One region of the Sporanaerobacter sp. genome, then DNA from elsewhere that is predicted to be linked to it. Evidence: a T-box and tRNA genes for the amino acid it is inferred to sense, from the RefSeq annotation. Region 1 holds a T-box; the other holds one or more tRNA genes.
What was found. A T-box is a leader RNA that pairs with one kind of tRNA and senses whether it is charged. The one in region 1 lies ahead of leuS (leucine--tRNA ligase), so its partner is inferred to be a tRNA-Leu.

Region 1 (11,186 bases):
GTGGTCAGTTGGAAGCAGAAGCTTATGCACTAGCTTTTAGAAATGTATATACTTTTGGCCCAACATTTAGAGCAGAAAATTCAAATACTGCAAGACATGCGGCAGAATTTTGGATGATAGAACCTGAAATTGCATTTGCAGATCTTCGTGATGATATGAACTTGGCAGAAGATATGATGAAATATGTTATAAATTATTGTTTGGAAAATGCAAAAGAAGAAATGGAGTTTTTTAATTCTTTTGTAGATAAAGGACTTTTTGGAAGATTAGAAAATGTAGTAAATTCTGATTTTGGATGTATAACATATACAGAAGCAGTTGATATTTTAAAGAAATCAGGAGAGAAATTTGATTATCCTGTAGAATGGGGAATGGATTTGCAGACTGAACATGAGCGATATATAACTGAGAAAGTATTCAAGAAACCCGTATTTGTTATAGATTATCCAAAGGATATAAAGGCTTTTTATATGAGATTAAATGATGATGAAAAAACTGTTGCAGCTATGGACTTACTTGTACCTGGAGTGGGAGAAATAATTGGAGGAAGCCAAAGAGAAGAAAGACTAGATGTGCTTGAGGGAAGAATGGACGAATTGGGATTAGATAAGGAGGCATATTGGTGGTATTTAGAATTGAGAAAATATGGTGGAACTAAACATGCAGGGTATGGTCTTGGATTTGAAAGAGCTATAATGTATATAACTGGTATGAGCAATATTAGAGACGTATTACCTTTCCCAAGGACGGTTAATTCAGCAGAATTTTAAAATATTGTTGATTTTATATCCTAAATTTGTTATAATACAGAAAAATCATATATAAACTTTGAAGAAAAGTAGTAGGTTTCAAGTTATTTAAAGAGAACTGTTGGTTGGTGCAAAACAGTATTAGCTAAAACTGAACTCGTTTCTGAGTTGTCAAAGTGAAAATAGTAGCTTTGACCGGTTGTAAGCCGTTATATTTTAAAGTGGGAAGATGAAATCTTCCAATTAGTGTGGTACCGCGGAGTAAACCTTTCGTCTCTAATATGACGAGAGGTTTTTTTATCTTTAAAAATATGAGGAGGTTTGAAAAATGGCTGAGTACAATCCAAATGTTATTGAAAAGAAATGGCAAGATATTTGGGAAGAAAAGGAAGTTTTTAAGACTAGTAGCGATAAGTCTAAACCTAAGTTTTATGCTCTAATAGAATTTCCTTATCCTTCTGGGAAAGGATTACATGTAGGTCATCCAAGACCTTATACTGCTTTAGATATAGTTGCAAGAAAAAGAAGATTTGAAGGATATAATGTATTATATCCAATGGGCTGGGATGCTTTTGGACTTCCAACAGAAAATTTTGCAATTAAAAATAAAATTCATCCCAAAATTGTTACAGAAAAAAATGTAGAGATGTTTAAAAATCAACTTAAGTCTATAGGCTTTTCTTTTGATTGGTCAAAAGAAATAAATACTACAGATCCAAAGTATTATAAATGGACGCAATGGATATTTTTGAAGATGTTTGAAAAAGGTCTTGCTTATAAGCAAGAAATGCCTATAAATTGGTGTACTTCCTGTAAAGTAGGTTTGGCAAATGAAGAAGTTGTAAATGGTACTTGTGAGAGATGTGGTGGAGAAGTTGTAAGAAAGGTTAAGAACCAGTGGATGCTTAAGATTACTGAATATGCAGATAGACTTATAAATGATTTGGATACAGTAGACTATATTGAAAGAGTAAAAACACAACAAATAAATTGGATAGGTAAATCTGAAGGAATGGAAGTGGATTTTCAAATCAGTGGCAAAAATGACAAATTGAGAGTTTTTACGACTAGACCAGATACATTGTATGGTTCTACTTATATGGTTATAGCACCTGAACATCCATTGATAGAAAAATACAAGGATGAAATTGAAAATTTAGATGAGTTAAGAGCTTATCAGGAAATGAGTAGCAAAAAATCTGATTTTGAAAGAACTGAATTAGTTAAAGAAAAAACTGGTGTTGAGATAAAAGGATTAAAAGCTATAAATCCAGCCAATGGAAAAGAAATTCCTATTTGGATTTCTGATTATGTACTTATAAGCTATGGTACAGGAGCTATCATGGCGGTACCTGGTCATGACAGTAGGGACTGGGAATTTGCAAAGAAATTTGGACTTCCAATAGTAGAAGTTGTAGCGGGTGGAAATGTAGAAGAAAGTGCATATACAGATACTGAATCAGGAATATTGGTCAATTCAGGCTTCTTAAATGGATTAGAAGTCAAAGAAGCTAAAAAGAAGATAAGCGATTGGCTTGTAGAAAAAGGTCTTGGAGAGAGAAAAATAAATTACAAGTTGAGAGATTGGGTATTTTCTCGCCAAAGATATTGGGGAGAACCTATACCACTAGTTTATTGTGAAAAATGTGGATGGGTTCCTGTTCCAGAAGAAGAATTGCCTGTTTTGTTGCCTGAAGTTGAAAGCTATGAACCTACAGACAACGGAGAATCACCTCTTGCTAAGATGAAAGATTGGGTAGAAACAACTTGCCCTAAATGTGGAGGAAAGGCTAAAAGAGAAACAGATACTATGCCTCAATGGGCTGGTTCATCTTGGTACTTTTTAAGATATATAGACCCACACAATGAAAATGAGTTGGCAAGTAAAGAAGAATTAGATTATTGGCTACCAGTAGATTGGTACAATGGTGGAATGGAGCATACTACACTACATTTACTTTATTCAAGATTTTGGCATAAATTTTTATATGATTTAGGAGTAGTGCCTTGTCCTGAACCATATAAAAAGAGAACTTCTCATGGAATGATACTGGGAGAAAATAATGAAAAAATGTCAAAATCTAGAGGGAATGTAATCAATCCAGATGAGATAGTCAATAAATATGGCGCTGATACATTGAGAACCTACGAAATGTTTATTGGAGACTTTGAAAAAAGTGTTCCTTGGTCAGAAAATGGAGTTAAAGGATGTAGAAGATTTTTGGAAAGAGTGTGGAGATTGCAAGATATCGTCGTAGAAGGCGATGTTTACTCTAAAGAGCTAGAAACCAGTATTCATAAAACTATTAAGAAGGTAACAGAGGATTATGAAAATCTTAAATTTAATACTGCTATAGCAGCCCTTATGTCACTATTAAATGAATTCAATAGTGTAGGTAAGATTACTCATGAAGATATGAGAACTTATCTCATTTTGTTAAATCCTGTAGCACCACATATTACTGAAGAAATTTGGGATAGATTAAACTTGGGCGGTATGCTACATGAGGCTACATGGCCAAAATGGGATAAGGACAAAATCGTAGATGATGTAGTTGAAATTGCTATACAAATAAATGGCAAGGTTAGAGGAAAGGAAACAATATCTATAGACGAGACAAAAGAGTCAATAAGAGAAAAAGTTTTGAAAAATGAAGGTACGAGAAAATATGTTGAGGGAAAAAATATAGTTAAAGAGATATATGTCCCAGGTAAAATATATAATATTGTAGTTAAATAGGCAAGGGATAATTCCCTTGCCTCAAACTATTTTATATGTTTGATTATTAAATTAAATTAAGTTTTTGAATTTGTGAAAATATGTTATAATTGAATTGCTAGTTAAAAAAGTATACCTATTATTTGGAGGTGCGATGTAATGAGAAAAATTTTAGTTACTGGTGCTTTAGGTCAAATTGGTTCAGAACTAACTATGGAATTGAGAAAAATATACGGAAATGACAATGTTGTAGCTAGTAGTAGAAGAATGAAAGAAGGTCAAGAAAAAGTAATTGAATCAGGCCCTTTTGAAATTGTAGAAGTGACAAATGCTGAACAAATTGCAGATGTTGTGAAAAAACATGGAGTAAATACAATTGTTCACTTAGCAGCATTACTTTCAGCAGTTGGAGAACAAAAACCAAATCAAGCATGGAATATAAACATGAATGGTCTATACAATGTATTGGAAGTAGCAAGAGAAGCAAATTGTGCTGTATTTACTCCAAGTTCTATTGCGGCTTTTGGTCCATCTACTCCAAAAGACAAAACACCACAAGATACTATACAAAGGCCAGAGACTATGTATGGTGTGACAAAAGTAGCAGGAGAATTGTTATGTGACTATTACTATAAAAAGTTTGGCGTAGACACAAGAGGAGTACGTTTTCCAGGACTTATTTCTTATGAAACATTGCCAGGTGGTGGAACTACAGATTATGCTGTACATATCTACTACGAAGCATTGAAACAAAAGAAATATACAAGCTTTATCAAAGAAGGTACTTTTATGGATATGATGTATATGCCAGATGCTCTTGATGCAATCATAGGTTTGATGGAAGCAAATCCAGATAAACTTATTCATAGAAATGCTTTCAATATAACTGCTATGAGTTTTGCACCAGAAGATATTGCAGCTGAAATCAAGAAACATATACCAGAGTTCGAAATAGATTATGATGTAGACCCAGTGAGACAAGCTATTGCAGATTCTTGGCCAAATTCTCTAGATGATAGTGCAGCAAGAGAAGAATGGGGTTGGGATCCAAAATATGATTTGTCAAGTATGACTGTTGATATGTTGGAAAAATTAAAAGAAAAACTAAACAAATAGATAAAATAAAAAGTCTTAGTTGAAATACTAAGACTTTTTATTTTATCTATTTTATCTGATTTACAATATCAAAATTGCTCCTATTTAAATACTATGGTATTAGAAAACAAATAGGATGGTGATTAAAATTGAAAAGAATATTAGTGACAGGTGGAGCAGGTTTTATTGGGAGCAATTTTACACGATATTTTTTAAATAAATATCGTGATTGTGAAGTTATAAATTTAAACAAATTGACTTATGCAGGAAATATAGATAATATAAGAGATTTGCTAGAAGATAAAAGACATAGATTTGTTAAGGGTTCTATAAACGATGAAAAACTGTTGCAACAATTGTTTAATGATAAAATTGACTATATAGTTAATTTTGCAGCTGAGTCTCATGTTGATAGGAGCATAGAAGATTCACTTATATTTACTAAAACAAATATAGTTGGAACTCATACTCTATTGGAAGTTGCTCGAAAACATGGGATAGAAAAATTCATACAAGTATCTACTGATGAAGTTTATGGTTCATTGGGAAGAGATGGTCTCTTTACAGAGAATTCTAATATAAATCCATCAAATCCTTATTCTGCAAGTAAAGCTGGTGCAGATTTGCTTTGCCTTTCTTATTACAAGACATATAAATTTCCTGTAATTATTACGAGGAGTTGTAACAATTATGGACCATATCAGTTTCCAGAAAAGCTTATTCCTTTGATGACGATAAAAGCAATAAAAGGAGAGAAATTGCCTATTTATGGCAATGGACAAAATATAAGAGAGTGGATTTATGTATTTGATCATTGTAGAGCGATAGATATGGTTATTGATAGGGGAAAGATAGGGGAGATATATAATATTAGTACAGGTGAAGAAGAAAGCAATATAAATATAGTGAAGGAGATATTGAGACTATTAAATAAATCAGAAGATCAGATTGAATTTGTAAGTGATAGGCGAGGTCATGATTTTAGGTATGCATTAGATAATACTAAAATATTAAAAGAAATAGGATGGAAACCTATTTATAATTTAAAAGATGGATTAAATGAAACTGTAAAATGGTATGAGAAAAACCAAAATTGGTGGAACAAACTAATTGATTAAGGGAGGAGTTTATACTATGAAGGCTCTTATATTGTGTGGTGGAATGGGTAGCAGGCTTTGGCCTGTGACTCTTTCCATTCAAAAGCAGCTTATTCCTATAGCAAATAAACCAATATTATTCTATATAATAGATTCTTTAGTTGAAGCTAATATAGTGGATATTGGAATTTTGTCAAATCAAAAAGAAGAGATTTTTAATAGAGCATTAAGCTTCTACGAAAAAAGAGAAAAAATAAAATACACTTATATAGATCAAGATAAACCAATCGGACTTGCCAATGCAGTTGTTTCCGCAAGGGGATTTATTGGTGATGAAAAATTTATCATGATATTGGGAGACAATATTTATCAATTTAGTTTGAAAAAATTTCTAGATAAATTTAATTCTGAAAAGGTAAACTGTAGTATATTATTGAAAGAAGTTGAAAATCCATCTCAATTTGGAGTAGCTGATGTTTTAAATGGTAAAATAGTAGATTTAGTTGAAAAGCCTAAAAATCCACCAACAAATTTAGCTATTACAGGTATATATGCTTTTGATTCAAATATATTTAAAGCATGCGAAAATATAAAACCTTCATGGAGAGGTGAATATGAGATAACAGATGCTATAAAATGGCTACTAGATAATAATTATAGTGTGACTTATGATATATTAGAAGGAGAATGGAAGGATTTAGGTGGCCCTGAAGATATATTGAAAGAAAATATGAATAAACTTATTGATATAGAAAATAATGTATCGGGAGAAATTATTTCGACTAATATCACTGGGAAAATAGTTCTTGGTAAAGATTCAAAAATAATAAATAGTATCATTAGGGGACCAGTTAGTATAGGAGATGGTGTCATGATACAAAATTCTTATATAGGTCCCTATACATCACTAGGGAACAATGTCTCTATTTCTAATTGTCAAATTGAAAATAGTATTATATTAGATGAATCCAATATTTCAAATATTGATTCTATAATTGATTCAAGTATTGTAGAAAAAGGATCTGTTATCAAAAAAAGTACCCAATTGAGAAAAGTTAATTCATTTTTATTAGCTAAAAATAGTTTGGTCATAGTAGATTAAGTTTGAAGAACATACTAGTAGCGAGAAGATTAAAAAACTTTCTTCTCGCTGTTTATATTTGAGTAAAAGCTCTCAGTTGAAATTTTGTTTATTCCATAAAGTCTTTTAATATGTCATTTATTATTTTTTCATCTTTAATAATATCTTTATCTTTTATTCCATATCTTTCGAAACAAGTTACAGTGTTATGTGTATGGGCATGGCGAATATAGTTGCGTTTTGATATTATTTCATGTGGTAGTTTTATAGCATAGTCATGTCCTCCAGGGAGAGCATATCTTTCACCATCTAGGTATTTATCTACATCATAGATGAGTGTATAATAATTTGGGGATGTATAGAAAAATTTTGCTATTCTATTTTTTACAGAATCATATATATATCCATTTTGATTTATGATGACTTTTGTTTCTTTTGAAGGATTTATATCGTAGAGTTGTTGTATAAAAGTTTTACGATACATATCATCACAGTCTAATCGTATCATATATAGTAAATCATGATTTTTTGTTTTTTCTGAGACTATTTCTGCGAATTCTTCTGATGTCACGAATTTAATATTTTCAGGAAGCTTTTCATATTTTTTGAGTTCGTTTTCTATTATGTTTTTACTTCTAGAATCATATTTTATTAGAGCTAAAAAATTTTGATTTGTTTGAGCTTTAAGACTTTTTAAAGTATAGCCCATAAATATTTTTATTCTATTTTCAATCCAATCGCTACTAAGTCGCTCTTTTTTCATAGGCCATATATTGAAACTACTTTCTATTATCATGATTTTTGTCTGACTATCTTCCATTTGAAATTCTCCTCCAATATGAAGTATTTATTCTATATTTAAAATATATGAACAATAATTTGTTTTGTTACTTTTCATAAATTTAATTCAAGTGGTGAAACTATTTCTCTATAATCATCTGTATATTTTATTATAGGGAATGTTTTTAGAAGTTCACTATCTTTTATTTTCCACGTATGATCTTTTAGATTTGCATGCCGGTGTGCAACAAAATTGTATTTAGAAGTTGAATAAATTTTAAATTCATTTCTTGAAGCTCGTTTCCTAAAATCCGTATCTACTCCACTTCTTAGAGATGTATTAAATTTTACTTTTTTAAATACACTTTTTTTAAAAGCTAATGTGGCACCTGATACATTGGTGACAAAGGAATTTTCTTGATTTCTTTTTCTAAGGGCTAGTGCACTTAAATTTTCAAAATATATAAAGAAAGTATATTTTCCAACTATATCAGCGTTTGTGAAATTGAAAGCTTCCATACATTCCTCCAAATATTTTTCACCATAATAGTCATCATCATCAAATTTAGCAATTATATCTTTTTTAGCTTTTTCTATGCCAAAGTTTAGACAAAATCCTAAATTATATGCTTGATTTATTCTATAAACTCTAATATTTTCATGATTTTCACATTTTTCATCATATAGAGATTTATCTATATTGTTGTCATTTATTATTATGATGAGTTCTTTATCTTTATAGTTTTGTCTATTAAAATTTTCAAAAACATTGTCAATGAAATTTTTTCTATTGGTACATGTAATCACTGAAATACCTCTAAAATTCATGTTTTTACCTCCTAATAGAGTTCCTAATCTAATGTATTTTTTTATGTTTTATTCTGTTACAATATTTAACTTATTATCTATCTTATACATATTATATTTATGAAAAGAGACATTTTAGGAGGAGATAGGATGAATTTATATGAAGAAATAAAAAATAAAAAAGCTAAGATAGTAGTTGTTGGACTAGGATATGTTGGTTTGCCATTATCCATAGCTTTTGCCAAAAGAGCATCAGTTATTGGATTTGATATAAATAAAAATAAAATAGAAAATTTGCAAAAGGGAATTGACATTACAAATGAAATAAGTAAAGAAGAAATAGAAAGTTCTGGAGTTGTATTTACTGATGAAGAGAAACTCCTTAGGGAAGCAAAGTTTTTCATTATTGCAGTTCCAACACCAGTAGTAAATGGTCAACCAGATTTAAAGTTTGTGTTGAATGCTACAAAAATGGTAGCTAGAAATATTACAAAAGGTTCCATAATAGTATATGAATCTACAGTTTATCCCGGAGTTACAGAAGAAATATGTATACCATTGCTTGAAATTGAGTCAGGATTAAAAGTAAGGTCAGATTTTAAAGTATCTTATTCTCCAGAAAGGTTAAATCCAGGAGATATTACAAACAGGCTTGAAAACATAAAAAAAATAGTAGCTGGTATAGATGATGAAACTGTTGAAATAGTTTCAAAGGTATACGAAATGGTAGTAAAAGCTGGAATATATAAGGTAGATAATATAAAAGTAGCAGAAGCATCAAAACTAATAGAAAATGTACAAAGGGATGTAAATATTGCACTTATGAATGAAATATCTATTATACTAAATAAAGCCAAAATAGACACAAACAAAGTATTGGAAAGTGCTAGGACAAAGTGGAATTTTTTAAATTTCACTCCAGGACTGGTAGGTGGTCATTGTATAGGAGTGGATTCCTATTATTTAATGTTCAAAGCTAGAGAATTAGGATATGACCCTAAAATTATTTATGAAGCAAGAAATATAAATGAGTATATGGAAGAATACGTTGTCAATAATATTTTAGATATATTGTCTTCTAAAAATAAAAAAATAAATAAAGTTAAAATAGTTGTATTTGGTATTACTTTTAAAGAAAATTGTTCAGATATAAGAAATACTCAAGTAGCTAAAATAGTAAAAAGGTTGGAAGAAAAGGGAGCTATTGTAGAGGTAGTTGATCAAGTTGCCAATGGCGAAGAAGTTTTAAATAATTTCAATATAAAATTGCATTCTATAGGATCTATAAAAGAGGCGGATATACTGATATTTTCAGTACCTCATAAGGAGTTTTTAAAACTTAATTTAGAAGATTTAGATAAAATGTACAAAAAAGATGAAGAAAAGATACTGATTGATATAAAAGGAATGTTTGACAAAAAAGAAGCATTAGAAAATGGGTATATCTATTGGCGACTCTAGTTTTCCTATTACTTTGCATTGTTTTATCAATTCATCATCATCGATATTCCAAGTGTGATTGTTGTGTCTTATATAAATATAATAATATTTGTTGGTAGAAAAAATTTTATAGCCTTCTTTTATACAGTCTTTGCAAAACTGTAGATCTTCACCAATATTTTTATCGGAAAATTTTACATTTTGAAATACCTCTCTATCTATCAACATAGTAGCTCCCTCTACTCTATAAGTATATCTATTTTCTCTTTTAGGATTTTTTATTGCTAAGATATTATTTTTTTGAAAATAAATATATGTAGTAGATTTTCCTATTATGCTTGCCTCGGTATAGAGAAAAGGTTTTATTGAGTCTTTAATGTATTCATGAGCATAAAAATCATCATCATCAAATTTAGCTATTATTTGATAATTTGCTTTTTCTACAGCATAATTTAAGCATTCTCCTAAAGATATTTTTTCATCTAATTGATAAATTCTTATATTTTCATTTTCATATTTACTAGCTTCTTTTCTCCATTCGTTTAAATTTAGTAAATTGTTGTTTAATATTATTATTAGTTCTTTTTTCAAAAAAGATTGATTTAGAAAATTGTTAAATATATTGTACATGCAGTTCAATCTATTAGTTGGGGTAATTACAGATACTCCTTTGCTGGAAAGTCTATCTAAATCATCAGGTTCAATTTTAATAAATCGGTTTGATGGAAATACAACATTCATACTCATATTCATACTCCTAAATTTTTATTTTACACATATAAAGATGTAACAAATATTTATATTTTAAAATATTTATAATATAAAGAGGTGAAGAAAATGAAAGACGAAAAATATTATATAGCTGTATTTAAATCTAAAAATTATGCTATACAAATTCAATATATATTAGAAAATTTAGGATATAGCTGTTTTCAGCTCATTTCAACACCATGTGAATTAAAAGCTGGATGTAGCTATTCTATCAAATTTAAAGATATAAATTATTTAGAAATTTTGAAAAGAGAAACTAGCAAATTAAATACTGATATAGAAAGTCTTTATTGCATCGAAAGAAAAAATGGGAAAAAGACAATTAAAAATCTAAATTATCTCATTTAAAAAAAGCAAGCAATTTTTCTAAAAAATTCACATCATCTTTTTTTTTAATTGCCTTTTTTAAGGTGAGTATATCATTTTCTATATTATCTATGGATATTTGAATTTTCTTGATTATACTGTTCATTTCCATTATGCTTTCTTTTAAATTGGCTAAATCATCTATTTCTTTTGTTTTTGGAATCTTTTCTATTTCTTCATTGCTTTTATTTTCTGTGTTTTCATGAAGAAATTCTAAAGTTTCCATTTTTATTTTTGAATTAGTATCATTAACATCTTTAAAATAGAATGATATTTTGTTG
Region 2 (11,186 bases), 720 kb from region 1:
AGGAGAAGAAAATACTTTCTCAATAGAAGAATTAAATACTTTAATTTCATTGGCAAGAAAGGGCAATAGAGAGATTATATCAATGCAAAAAAACTCTTTAGGAGAAATAGGAGAACTTGTAGGTAAAAAGCCTAGCAATATGGAAGGAGAAAACCAAAATGAATAAGAAAATAATTCTATCTACTGGAAATATTCATAAAGTAGAGGAAATAAAAGATATATTAAAAGGACTGCCTGTAAACATATACTCTAAAGATGATTTAGGTCTTGGAGATATTGAAGTTGAAGAAGATGGGACTACATTGGAAGAAAATGCAATAAAAAAGGCAATGGCTATTTCAGAAAAAGTAGATGGAATAGTTATTGCTGATGACACAGGTCTTTTTGTGGACAAATTGGGTGGAGAACCTGGAATTTATTCTTCAAGATATTCAGGAGAAAATGCTACTTATGAAGAAAACAATAAAAAACTTTTAAGAAAATTGGAAGGTGTAGCTTTAGAAGAGCGTACTGCAACTTTCAAAACGGTTATTGCTATAGTCACAGAAGATAAACAAGTCAAAACTGTATATGGAGAGTGTAAAGGAAAGATAGGATTTGAATCTAAAGGAGATAGTGGTTTTGGATACGATCCATTGTTTATAGTAGATGGCTATAACAAGACTTTTGCAGAACTAGGAGAAGATGTAAAAAACAAAATAAGCCACAGAGCTAAAGCTTTGGAAGAATTAAAAAAAGAACTAAAGAATATTATAGGGGCGACTAATGGTGAAAATATTTGTAGTAAGTGATACTCATGGAAAGATAGATAAGTTTATACAATTTGCAAAGATATTGGAAAAACCAGATCTTATAATACATTTAGGTGATTATGTAGATGATTCTTTTGAAATAGAAAGGCAAATGAATATAGATACTATAAGAGTAAAAGGAAATTGTGATTTTGACCGTGAAGGAGTTAATGAGGAGGAAATACTAAATATAAATGGAAAGAAAATATTTTTGACTCATGGCAATAAATACAATGTAAAATATGATTTATTTAGTCTTTCTTACAAAGCTAAAGAAGAAGGAGCAGATGTAGTTTTATTTGGACATACTCATACTCCTATTATTGAAGAATATGATGGGATACTTTTCATGAACCCAGGTAGTCCAACTATTCCGAGAAATATGTCTAGAAAGAGTTTTGGGATTTTAGAAATACAAGAAAAAATAATATCAAAAATAATAGAAATATAATTTTTTATATATTGACAAGCCGTTTTTTATCTGCTATAATTTTAAATTGTTAGCGGAAAAGCTTGGGGGCAAAACATTTTGAGCAGTGCGGGTGTAGCTCAGTGGTATAAGCAGGGGACCAAAATCGTGCATTTCGATTTTGTGTACATCGCTTAGTGGTACAGTTGCTAAAAGGCACTGAATAAGTACCTAGTAGCAAGCCTAAGATTTTGCGGGTGTAGCTCAGTGGTAGAGCACTGCATTTCGATTTTGTGTACATCGCTTAGTGGTACAGTTGCTAAAAGGCACTGAATAAGTACCTAGTAGCAAGCCTAAGATTTTGCGGGTGTAGCTCAGTGGTAGAGCACTGGCTTCCCAAGCCAGCAGCGAGGGTTCGATTCCCTTCACCCGCTCCAGATACGAGCACCTATAGCTCAGTTGGATAGAGCAACGGACTTCTAATCCGTGTGCCGGGGGTTCGAATCCTCCTAGGTGCACCAATATTAGATATGGTGGATATGGCCTAGTTGGTTAGGGCGCCAGATTGTGGCTCTGGAGGTCGTGGGTTCGAATCCCACTATCCACCCCATATATAAAAACATGACCCATTAGCTCAGGCGGTATAAGCAGAGAACCAAAATCGTGTATTTCGATTTTGTGTGAATCGCTTAGTCCGAATTACCAATTATCATCAAAACAACAAAATAGATACTGTGATAAACTTAAAAAACATGACCCATTAGCTCAGGCGGTAGAGCACCTGACTTTTAATCAGGGTGTCCGGCGTTCGAGTCGCCGATGGGTCACCACTTGCGGGAGTGGCGGAACTGGCAGACGCGCTAGACTTAGGATCTAGTGTCATTGACGTGGGGGTTCAAGTCCTCTCTCCCGCACCATAAAAAATTGGCGAAGGCCAATTTTTTTATTACCCTGAACTGGGAGGGAAAATATGGAATGAAAATGAAATTTTTTATATTTATTTTTCTAGCTATAATATTAGTTGCATATATTTATATACAAATTAGTTTTTTTAAAGTAAACGAGGTAAAACTAAATAGTGAAAAAATAAAAGATGATATAAAAATAGTTCAAGTTTCAGATTTTCACAACAATAGATTTATAAATAAAAAAAGATTTATAAAAAAGATTAAAAGTATAAATCCCGATATTATAGTTCTTACAGGAGACATAATAGATGCAAAGACTAAGGATTTTGATTATTCAATAAGTATGATAAGAGATTTAAAAAATATAACTGATAAAATATATTTTGTCTGGGGAAATCATGAAATAAGGAATAATAGAGGTAAGGAATTTGTTGAAATTTTAAAAAGAATGGGTATTTTTGTATTAGAAAATGAAAATACTAGAGTTCATATAAATAATACAGAAATGAATATATGTGGAGTAAATTTTTATATAGATAAAAATGATTATAAAAATTCATTAGATGGGATAGATGAAAAAAGCTATACTATATTGCTTTCTCATTCCCCTAATAGACCTATATCCTATTCTGAAGGCAAGGAAGATTTAATTCTTGCAGGGCATACCCATGGAGGACAGGTTAGATTTCCTATAATTGGAGCTATAGTGGCACCAGGACAAGGATATTTTCCAAAACATGATAAAGGATTGTTTAAAATAGGGAATACTACCTTATATATAGATAGTGGTCTTGGGAATAGTGTATTTCCTATTCGATTTTTAAATAGAATTCAAATAAGTAATATTGCCATAAAAAAGGGGTATAAATAATTTAAAATAATCTTATGAGGGGTGTTGCTTATGAAAAAAGCTATATTAGGAATTCAAGTTGGTGGAAGAAGTGATACTGCATTAGAACTTCAAAGAATACTCACTGAATATGGCTGTTATATCAAAACACGTGTGGGAGTTCATGATACTGATCCATCTAAAAAGATTTGTAGTGAGATGGGTATTATATTGTTAGATTTTGTAGTAGGAGAAGATGAAAAACTTGCTGAATTTGAAGAAGCATTGGAGAAAATAGATGGCATAGTAGTTAAAAAGATGGAATTTGATATGTAAATGTATTTGACCAAAGGACTAATTCCATTTATAATGGAATTAGTTCTTCTTGCGCCCTTAGCTCAGTTGGATAGAGTCGCTGACTTCGAATCAGTTGGTCGGGGGTTCGAGTCCCTCAGGGCGCGCCAATATTCATATTATAATCTCATTATTGTTGATTAAGTTTATTGTTTTGATTTAGGTAATCTAATCTACCTTCTAAATATTGAAGATGATTGTCTATTTCAGAAGTCATTCTTTCATACATTTGTTTTGCTTGTTGATCTTCAGTTGCTTGTGCCATAGTAGCGTAACAGCATGAATTAGCATCAGCAATAGATATACTCAAAATTTTTTATATAAAAATATATTTTTATATTCACACTTTAAATTTTGTCATATTTAGGTCTTTGCCAAAATATTATTTATATATAATAAAAATATGGTGGTGAAGATATGTATGACAATTTTATGACCCCAGATGTTTTAGGCACTTTTACAGGGCTGGTAGTTGCTACTAGTATCATAGTACAGTTTACCAAAGGTTTCGTAAAGAAAGGCTTTGGAGATGGTGCCGTAAGACTTTATACTTTTCTTATATCCCTTATATTGACTTTCGTATTTGCAAAATCAGGTAATGGAGTTCAAGGTGTGGTACTTACCATAATAAATGCTATATTGATTTCATTTGCTGCTATGGGTGGCTATGAAGTGGTATCTGATCCAAGAGCAGAAAAACAAAAAATAAAATAGAAACAAAATTGTGAATGGTTTGACCGGAACATATATATAATTTTTAGATATATGATTTTTAAAAAAAAGGTTTCCTTAAATTTAATGATTTCAATGGAAGCCTTTTTTGTTTTTTCTATTGACACTGGGTGTGCATTGGTGTACTATATAGTTAGTGCACTAACATACAACGATATTCACGGAGGTGAAAAAATGGAATTTGATGATAAGCTACCTATCTATATACAGATAATGAATTATATAAAAAAGAAAATAGTTTCAGGGGAAATAAACGGAGGTGATAAATTGCCATCAGTTAGAGAACTTTCATCAGAATTAAAGGTAAATCCAAATACAGTCCAGAGGACTTATCAAGAACTTGAAAGAGAAAATCTAGTCTTTACTCAAAGAGGAATGGGGACTTTTGTCATAGAAGATACAGAAATAATTAAGAATTTGAAAAAAAGTATGGCATTAGACATTGTCAACAACTTTATTTCCGAAATGAAGGAATTGGGTTTTGAATATAAAGAGATAGTTGAAATAATATTGGACAACAAAAAAAAGGAGGAATAGAAATGGGCAACTTAGTCGAAATTAAGGGTTTGTCAAAGAATTATTTGAGTAAAAAAGCACTAAACAATTTAAGTTTAGATATTGAAAGTGGAAAAGTAGTAGGAATACTTGGACCTAATGGAAGTGGAAAGACTACACTTATAAAAATACTCACTGGACTTTTAAGGCAGTCTAAAGGAGAAGTATTTATAGATGGGCACAATGTAGGGGTATATACAAAATCTATAGTATCGTATTTGCCAGATAGAAATTTTTTGTACAATTGGATGACGATAGATGATGCTTTTAAATTTTACAAAGATTTTTATTCTGACTTTGATGAAAATAGGGGAGAGAAGCTTCTCGATTTTATGAAGCTTGAAAAAAACATGAAGATAAGCTCTTTGTCAAAGGGTATGAATGAAAAATTAAATTTGACTTTAGTATTGTCTAGAAGAGCTAAGCTATATATACTAGATGAACCAATTGCAGGAGTAGATCCTGTAGCTAGGGATAAAATATTAGATGCTATAATAAACAATTACAACGAAAGTAGTTCAATGATTATAACTACTCATTTAGTTAGAGATATGGAAAGCTTGTTTGATGAGGTAGTGTTTTTAAGGGAAGGAGAAATACTGCTTAAAGGAAACGCAGAAGCCTTGAGAGAAGAAAAAGGTAAATCTATTGATGAAATTTATAAAGAAGTATTTGGAGAATAGGAGGGATAAATATGGGTAGATATATGAAATATGAAATAAAAGGAAGTTATAAATTTATTTTGGGAGTTTTGGCAATAGTTTTGATACTTACTACAGTATTCTATTCTTATCAATTTAAGCAGAGCAATATGGGAGCTATAGGTGGCGTGGCTTATCTCATCATGTTTGTAGCATTGTTTGCAGCATTTTTATATATAGTAGATTCTTTTAAAAAAGAACTATATGAAGACAGAGGATATTTAACTTTTACATTGCCTCTTACAGGAAATCAGATATTAGGTTCAAAATTATTGGTGGCACTTATGTGGTTCATTATACTAGGAGTTGTAATACTATTATATAATGGATTTATGCTTTCAAGATTTATAGAATTTGATATAAGCTTTAGGGAAATATTTTCTGTATTTAATACAGAAACTGTAGCCGTTGGAATGACTATGTTTATTAGTGGAGTAGTGACTTTGATACTCATTTATTTTTCTATGGCACTAGGTAGAGTTACTTTTAGAAACAAAAAAATTGGTGGGATGTGGTTTGCAATATTTTTAATTTTAAATGGTCTAATAGGATATACTACTTTAAAAATAACCAAGGCAGTTCCATATTATTTAGATTTAAATAGCTTCAAGGTGGTTACTCAAAGAGCGATAGAACAATTGAGTATGCTTGAAAGTATGAATTTTATGAGTATAAATAGTGCAAGTGTGATAGTTTCAGCTGGAGGTAGAACTTTTATGAACATTGGTTCCTTGATTTATACCATTTTCATAGGAGTAGCTACTTTCTTGGGTACTGGATATTTAATAGAAAATAAAATTGATCTATAATTTTAGACCATAGAGATAAAGCCCTTGTCACAAGCATGGTTGACAAGGGCTATTCATGGATTTAGCAAAAACTGTAAGGGTTGCAGAACAAAATAACCAATAGCAAGAAGAAAAACAATAGGCTATCATCACTTCCAAATAACCAATCCAATGGTCCTTGGAACAAGATTACTAAAAGTAAAAAGAAAAATAATAGACTGGATTGTTGATCTGGTGTACAGCCAGATGTCTTGATATTGTTTTGTATCATATAAGATACACCTCCTTATGTTTCTAATATAAAATATGTAATAGGAGACCTTATTGTTACTTATAATATATAAGAGAGGGAGTGGTAAATTGGATAAAAAAATAATATTATTTTTCATTTTCTTTTTTTTATTTCTAATACTCTTCATAGCATTAATTTTTGTCAGTGAATATAAGAACATGCAAAAGTTAAAATTGGAGTATCCTAATATTTCAAAAGAAGCCTATGCTTATAGAAAAACTAATTTAAAAATTTGGGCAGTAAATTTAATTGTAAGTTTTTTGATTCCACTTTTAATATTAACTACTGGATTGTCAAGTAAAATCAAAGCATTTGCTGAAAATAGGACTAACAATAGATTTTACATAATACTTATATATTTAGTTTTATACATTCTCATAGATTTTATATTGACTCTTCCTATTAGATATTATAGTGGATTTGTAATTAAGCACAGATTTGGTCTTTCAAATCAATCTATTGGAAGATGGGCTGAAATTGTATTTAAAGAATTCGGTTTAAATTTAGTTTTATCTTTACTTTTTATGTGGTTTCCGTTTTATCTTATATACAAGAGTCCAAATAGATGGTGGCTGTATTTAGGACTTATATCAATTCCTGTATATTTTTTTTCAAGTTTCGTAAGTCCTATGTATATTGATCCCTTATTCAACAAATATACTGCATTGGAGGATAAGGAACTTGAAAGAGATATAAAGGTTTTACTTGAGAAGGCTAAAGTGGGAGATGCAAAAATTTATCAAGTAAATAAAAGTGCAGATACAAAAGAGATGAATGCCTATATGACAGGAGTTTTAAAGTCTAAAAGAATTGTAATTTGGGACACTACCATAGAAAATCTGGAAAGAGAAGAAGTAGTAGCTATAGCAGCTCATGAAATAGGTCATTATGTAAAGGGACATATTTGGAAAAGTATAATTTTAGGAGGAATTTCTTCTACATTGTTGTTATTTTTGGTAGATAAGACTTCTCTTTGGCTACTAAAGGGTTCCAATGGGTATTTTGGTTTTAGGCATCTATATGATATTGCATGTCTTCCTCTTTTAATATTTGTCTTGAATTTCTATATGTTTTTTGCTTCGCCCATTGTGAGTACTTATTCTAGACAATTGGAATGGCAGGCAGATAAATTCGAATTGGAATTGGCAAGGAATAAAGAAGCCACTGCTTCATCTCTCATAAAACTTCATGAAGGAAGTCTAGCACTTCCTAGGCCAAGTAATATGTATAAAATATGGTATTATAGCCATCCATCTTGTGAAGAAAGAGTAAATTTTGCATTAAGTTACGAATATGAAAATAAGCTGCCTTAGTTAAGGGCAGCTTAAATATTCTTGAAGGATATTTTTGTTGCTTGAGCATTTTATTTTATTTATCGCTTTAGATTCAATTTGTCTTATTCTTTCTCTTGTAAGATGATATTTTTCTCCTATTTCTTCTAGAGTTTTTGGTTCATTGTCATTAAAACCAAATCTAAGCGCTAATATTTCTTTTTCTCTAGGGGATAGGGTATTTAAAGCCTTATTTAAATTTTCTTTCAAATCTTTTTCTACAATTATTTCTTCAATAGAAGGTTCATCTGAAGGAATGAAGTCTTGAAGTTCAACATAAGAATCTTCATTGTCTAGATTTATAGTGGTATTTAGGGAAACAAAGCTATTATATGTTTTTCTATAGAAATTTATGTCATTGTATAGTTTTTCATCCATTTTTATTTCTTCAGGTACAGAGTTTGGGTTGATTTCTTTGTTTAGAGATTGATTTTCATTTTCTATTTGATTGATTTGATTTACCTTTTCCCATATATGAGCAGGAAGTCTTATGAGTCTACCATTGTTCATAATAGCTCTATCCATCTGATGAGTAATCCAATAATATATGTATGTGGAGAAACTAGTATTTTTGTTTAAGTCAAATTTTTCTATTCCTTTCATCATTCCGATGACTCCTTCTTGCACTAAATCTTCAAAAGCGAAAGAAGAATTTACATTAGATCTTTTCTTAGCTGCTTTATATACAAGACCCATATTGTTTATTATAAGTTCATTTCTTGCATTTATATCTTTTTTCAGTCTATAAGAAGTGAGTAGTTCTCTATTAGAGTATTTGATATTCGTATTGATTTCGCAATTTTCTAAAAAATCAATAGCTAAACTTTTCATTTTTATCACCTACTAGTAGTATATTCTATAATGGTTAATAAAATCCTTCAAAAAATGAAAAAATAGTTGCAATACCATCACTGCTGTTATATAATATATATAACAAATAGAAAGGATGAAACAATATGATTCTAAAAATTGACTTTGAATCAGAAATGCCTATTTACGAGCAGCTGAGGAGACAAATAATTGAAGGTATAGCTAAGGGAGAATTAAATACAGGGGAAGAATTGCCTTCAGTTAGACAGCTGGCAGAAGATATTGGCATAAATTTGCATACTGTGAACAAAGCATACAATGTCTTAAAAGATGAAGGATATTTAGTTATAGATAGAAGAAAAGGTGCAATGGTCAAAGATATATTGCCTGAAGCAACTAAAGAATACTATGATAGTTTGGAAAAAGAACTTAAATTTATTGTTGCCGATGCTTATTGTAGGGGAATGGGAAAAGATGAGTTTTTAAAACAATGCGAAAGGTATTTTGATGAGTATATTGAAAGCAGGAGGGAGAGAGAAAATGGAAGATAGGATTTATATTATAATCATGAACTTGTCTTTTTATATTATTTTGTTGGTTTTGCAAATACTGACACCTAAAATGACTAGAAAAAACATATATTTTGGAATTAGAATACCAGAAAAAGAGTTAGAGAATATAGAACTTAAGAAAATATATAAAGAATATGTGCTTGAAAACATAATAGTAAGTATTCCATCAATGATTTTGCTTTCTCTTTGGGCATATTTTTATGACAATATAGTTGTTATTTCTTCTTTACCTATTTTTATTTATATAGCTGTATTATTTTTAGTTTATTTACGTGCAAATGGTAAAGTGAAGAAATTGAAACAGGAAGAAAATTGGGAAAAACCAAAAGAAGAGTAGTAGTAGATATGAAATTTAGCAAGGAAAAAGTTAAAGCAGGGAATATATCACCTTGGTGGTTTTCGATTCCCATAATTATAGCTCTAGTGAACTTAGCAGTTGGACTAAGTCTAGCCCCTACTTTGCCTGAAAAAGTTCCTAGTCACTGGGATATTCAAGGCAATATAAATGGATATATGGATAAAACTTCTTTTATATGGTTCATGCCTTTACTTCAATTGGGAATGGGAGTTTTGTACTTTTTTATGTATAAAATCATAGGTTGGTCAAAACAAGAAATAAGTTCTAAAAATCCAGAAGAATCAGTGAAGAGAAATATTATATTTAGAAGAACTTGGTCTATATATATGTTAGTTATGGGTATAGGTATGAATTTTCTTTTTACACTGGCTAGTTTGTACTCTTTTGGGATAATAGGTGGAAGTGTGAATACTATTGTAAGTTTATTTTTTATATTCACAGGAATTATAATAGTATATAGTATTGTCATCTCCATAAAAGTGGGGCAAGGTGGCAGTAGACTTAAGCTTGATGGTGAAGGTGAGTATGAAGAAAAGAATAGAGATGATGATGCATTTTGGAAACTTGGAAATTCTATATATTACAATCCAGATGATCCAGCTCTATTTATTGAAAAGAGATTTGGGGTAGGTTGGACTGTCAATGTAGGAAGACCATTGGGAATGTTTTTCATGATACTTCCAATTATAATCACTGTAGTCATTTTGCTTTTAGCTAAATAGATTAAAACTAGTACAAGTAGAGTATAAAAATAGTAGCTTTATCAGCTACTATTTTTTAATGAAACTTTCATAATCTTTTTTTATCTTAAATTTTTTGCTCTTTCTCTAATAGCTATTTCTTCACTACTTTTAGCTTCATCCATAGTGATATTGTGGGGAATAGTTTTTCCATTTTCATCTACAAATACAAAAGTTACAAATCCATCTGAAACAATATGTTCTGAATTGTTTTTTGTGATTTTGCCGTATACTGTAAAACTAGTTCTTCCAGCTTTAGCAACTGAAGTTTCCATATTTATGATGTCTCCTTTGTTTCCGGGCTGGGTGAAAGTGAGACCGTGTATATTGACGCAGACCACATTTTCAGGTTTTTCTGTGACTTTTGCTGCACAAATAAAGCAAGCTTCTACAAACCATTCAGCCATTCTGCCAGCAAATAATGTACCATGATGATTTAAATCTTCGGATTTAACTAAATGTGCTACATTTATCTTTTCCATATTGAAGACCTCCTTATATGTCAATCAAACATATTTTAACACCTAAATGATTTTTTTTCTACATAGGTTTGACAAGTTAGTGTATCAAATTTTTTATTTTCACAGATAAAACTTTGTTATAATATAATTGTTACAAAGAAGATGTACAAAGGAAATGGTATAAATAAACAAGATGATAGGAGGAAGGAAAATGAACTATGATTTTGATGAAGTTATAGAAAGAAGAGGCACCAATAGTTCGAAATGGGACAGCTGCAAGGATGTATTTGGTAGAGATGATATAGTCCCCATGTGGGTTGCTGATACGGATTTTAAGGCTCCCATAGAAGTCATAGAAGCTATGAGAAAGAGAGTTGAACATGGGATATATGGCTATACATACAGAGGACAATCCTACAATGAAACTGTAGTAGATTGGGTTAAAAAAAGGCATGGATGGGATATAGATAGTGAATGGATAACATTTAGTCCTGGTATTGTACCTGCCTTGAGCATGTGTGTCAATACATTTACACATCCTGGAGATAAAGTGGT

Region 2: it encodes a tRNA-Leu, which carries the amino acid that the T-box ahead of leuS (leucine--tRNA ligase) is inferred to sense. The anticodon was not compared.

The regions. Positions count from the first base shown of each region.
Region 1 is NZ_CP181252.1:1,978,344-1,989,529, forward strand. It holds gene asnS (asparagine--tRNA ligase) at 1-770, shown strand, start outside; T-box leader at 820-1,030, shown strand; gene leuS (leucine--tRNA ligase) at 1,078-3,489, shown strand; gene ACFWUA_RS09865 (L-threonine 3-dehydrogenase) at 3,628-4,584, shown strand; gene rfbB (dTDP-glucose 4,6-dehydratase) at 4,713-5,681, shown strand; gene ACFWUA_RS09875 (glucose-1-phosphate thymidylyltransferase) at 5,698-6,762, shown strand; gene ACFWUA_RS09880 (glycosyltransferase) at 6,851-7,561, opposite strand; gene ACFWUA_RS09885 (glycosyltransferase) at 7,636-8,349, opposite strand; gene ACFWUA_RS09890 (nucleotide sugar dehydrogenase) at 8,479-9,789, shown strand; gene ACFWUA_RS09895 (glycosyltransferase) at 9,757-10,515, opposite strand; gene ACFWUA_RS09900 (DUF3343 domain-containing protein) at 10,606-10,887, shown strand; gene ACFWUA_RS09905 (hypothetical protein) at 10,880-11,186, opposite strand, start outside.
Region 2 is NZ_CP181252.1:431,685-442,870, reverse strand. It holds gene rph (ribonuclease PH) at 1-166, shown strand, start outside; gene ACFWUA_RS02185 (XTP/dITP diphosphatase) at 159-791, shown strand; gene ACFWUA_RS02180 (metallophosphoesterase) at 766-1,242, shown strand; tRNA gene ACFWUA_RS02175 (tRNA-Gly) at 1,564-1,637, shown strand; tRNA gene ACFWUA_RS02170 (tRNA-Arg) at 1,645-1,721, shown strand; tRNA gene ACFWUA_RS02165 (tRNA-His) at 1,734-1,810, shown strand; tRNA gene ACFWUA_RS02160 (tRNA-Lys) at 1,955-2,030, shown strand; tRNA gene ACFWUA_RS02155 (tRNA-Leu) at 2,034-2,117, shown strand; gene ACFWUA_RS02150 (metallophosphoesterase) at 2,176-2,979, shown strand; gene ACFWUA_RS02145 (hypothetical protein) at 3,010-3,273, shown strand; tRNA gene ACFWUA_RS02140 (tRNA-Arg) at 3,325-3,401, shown strand; gene ACFWUA_RS02135 (DUF1657 domain-containing protein) at 3,422-3,556, opposite strand; gene ACFWUA_RS02130 (hypothetical protein) at 3,709-4,005, shown strand; gene ACFWUA_RS02125 (GntR family transcriptional regulator) at 4,198-4,560, shown strand; gene ACFWUA_RS02120 (ABC transporter ATP-binding protein) at 4,563-5,261, shown strand; gene ACFWUA_RS02115 (hypothetical protein) at 5,273-6,088, shown strand; gene ACFWUA_RS02110 (M48 family metallopeptidase) at 6,518-7,672, shown strand; gene ACFWUA_RS02105 (RNA polymerase sigma factor RpoD/SigA) at 7,673-8,521, opposite strand; gene ACFWUA_RS02100 (GntR family transcriptional regulator) at 8,647-9,051, shown strand; gene ACFWUA_RS02095 (hypothetical protein) at 9,041-9,409, shown strand; gene ACFWUA_RS02090 (DUF1648 domain-containing protein) at 9,385-10,152, shown strand; gene ACFWUA_RS02085 (acyl-CoA thioesterase) at 10,233-10,652, opposite strand; gene ACFWUA_RS02080 (MalY/PatB family protein) at 10,843-11,186, shown strand, end outside.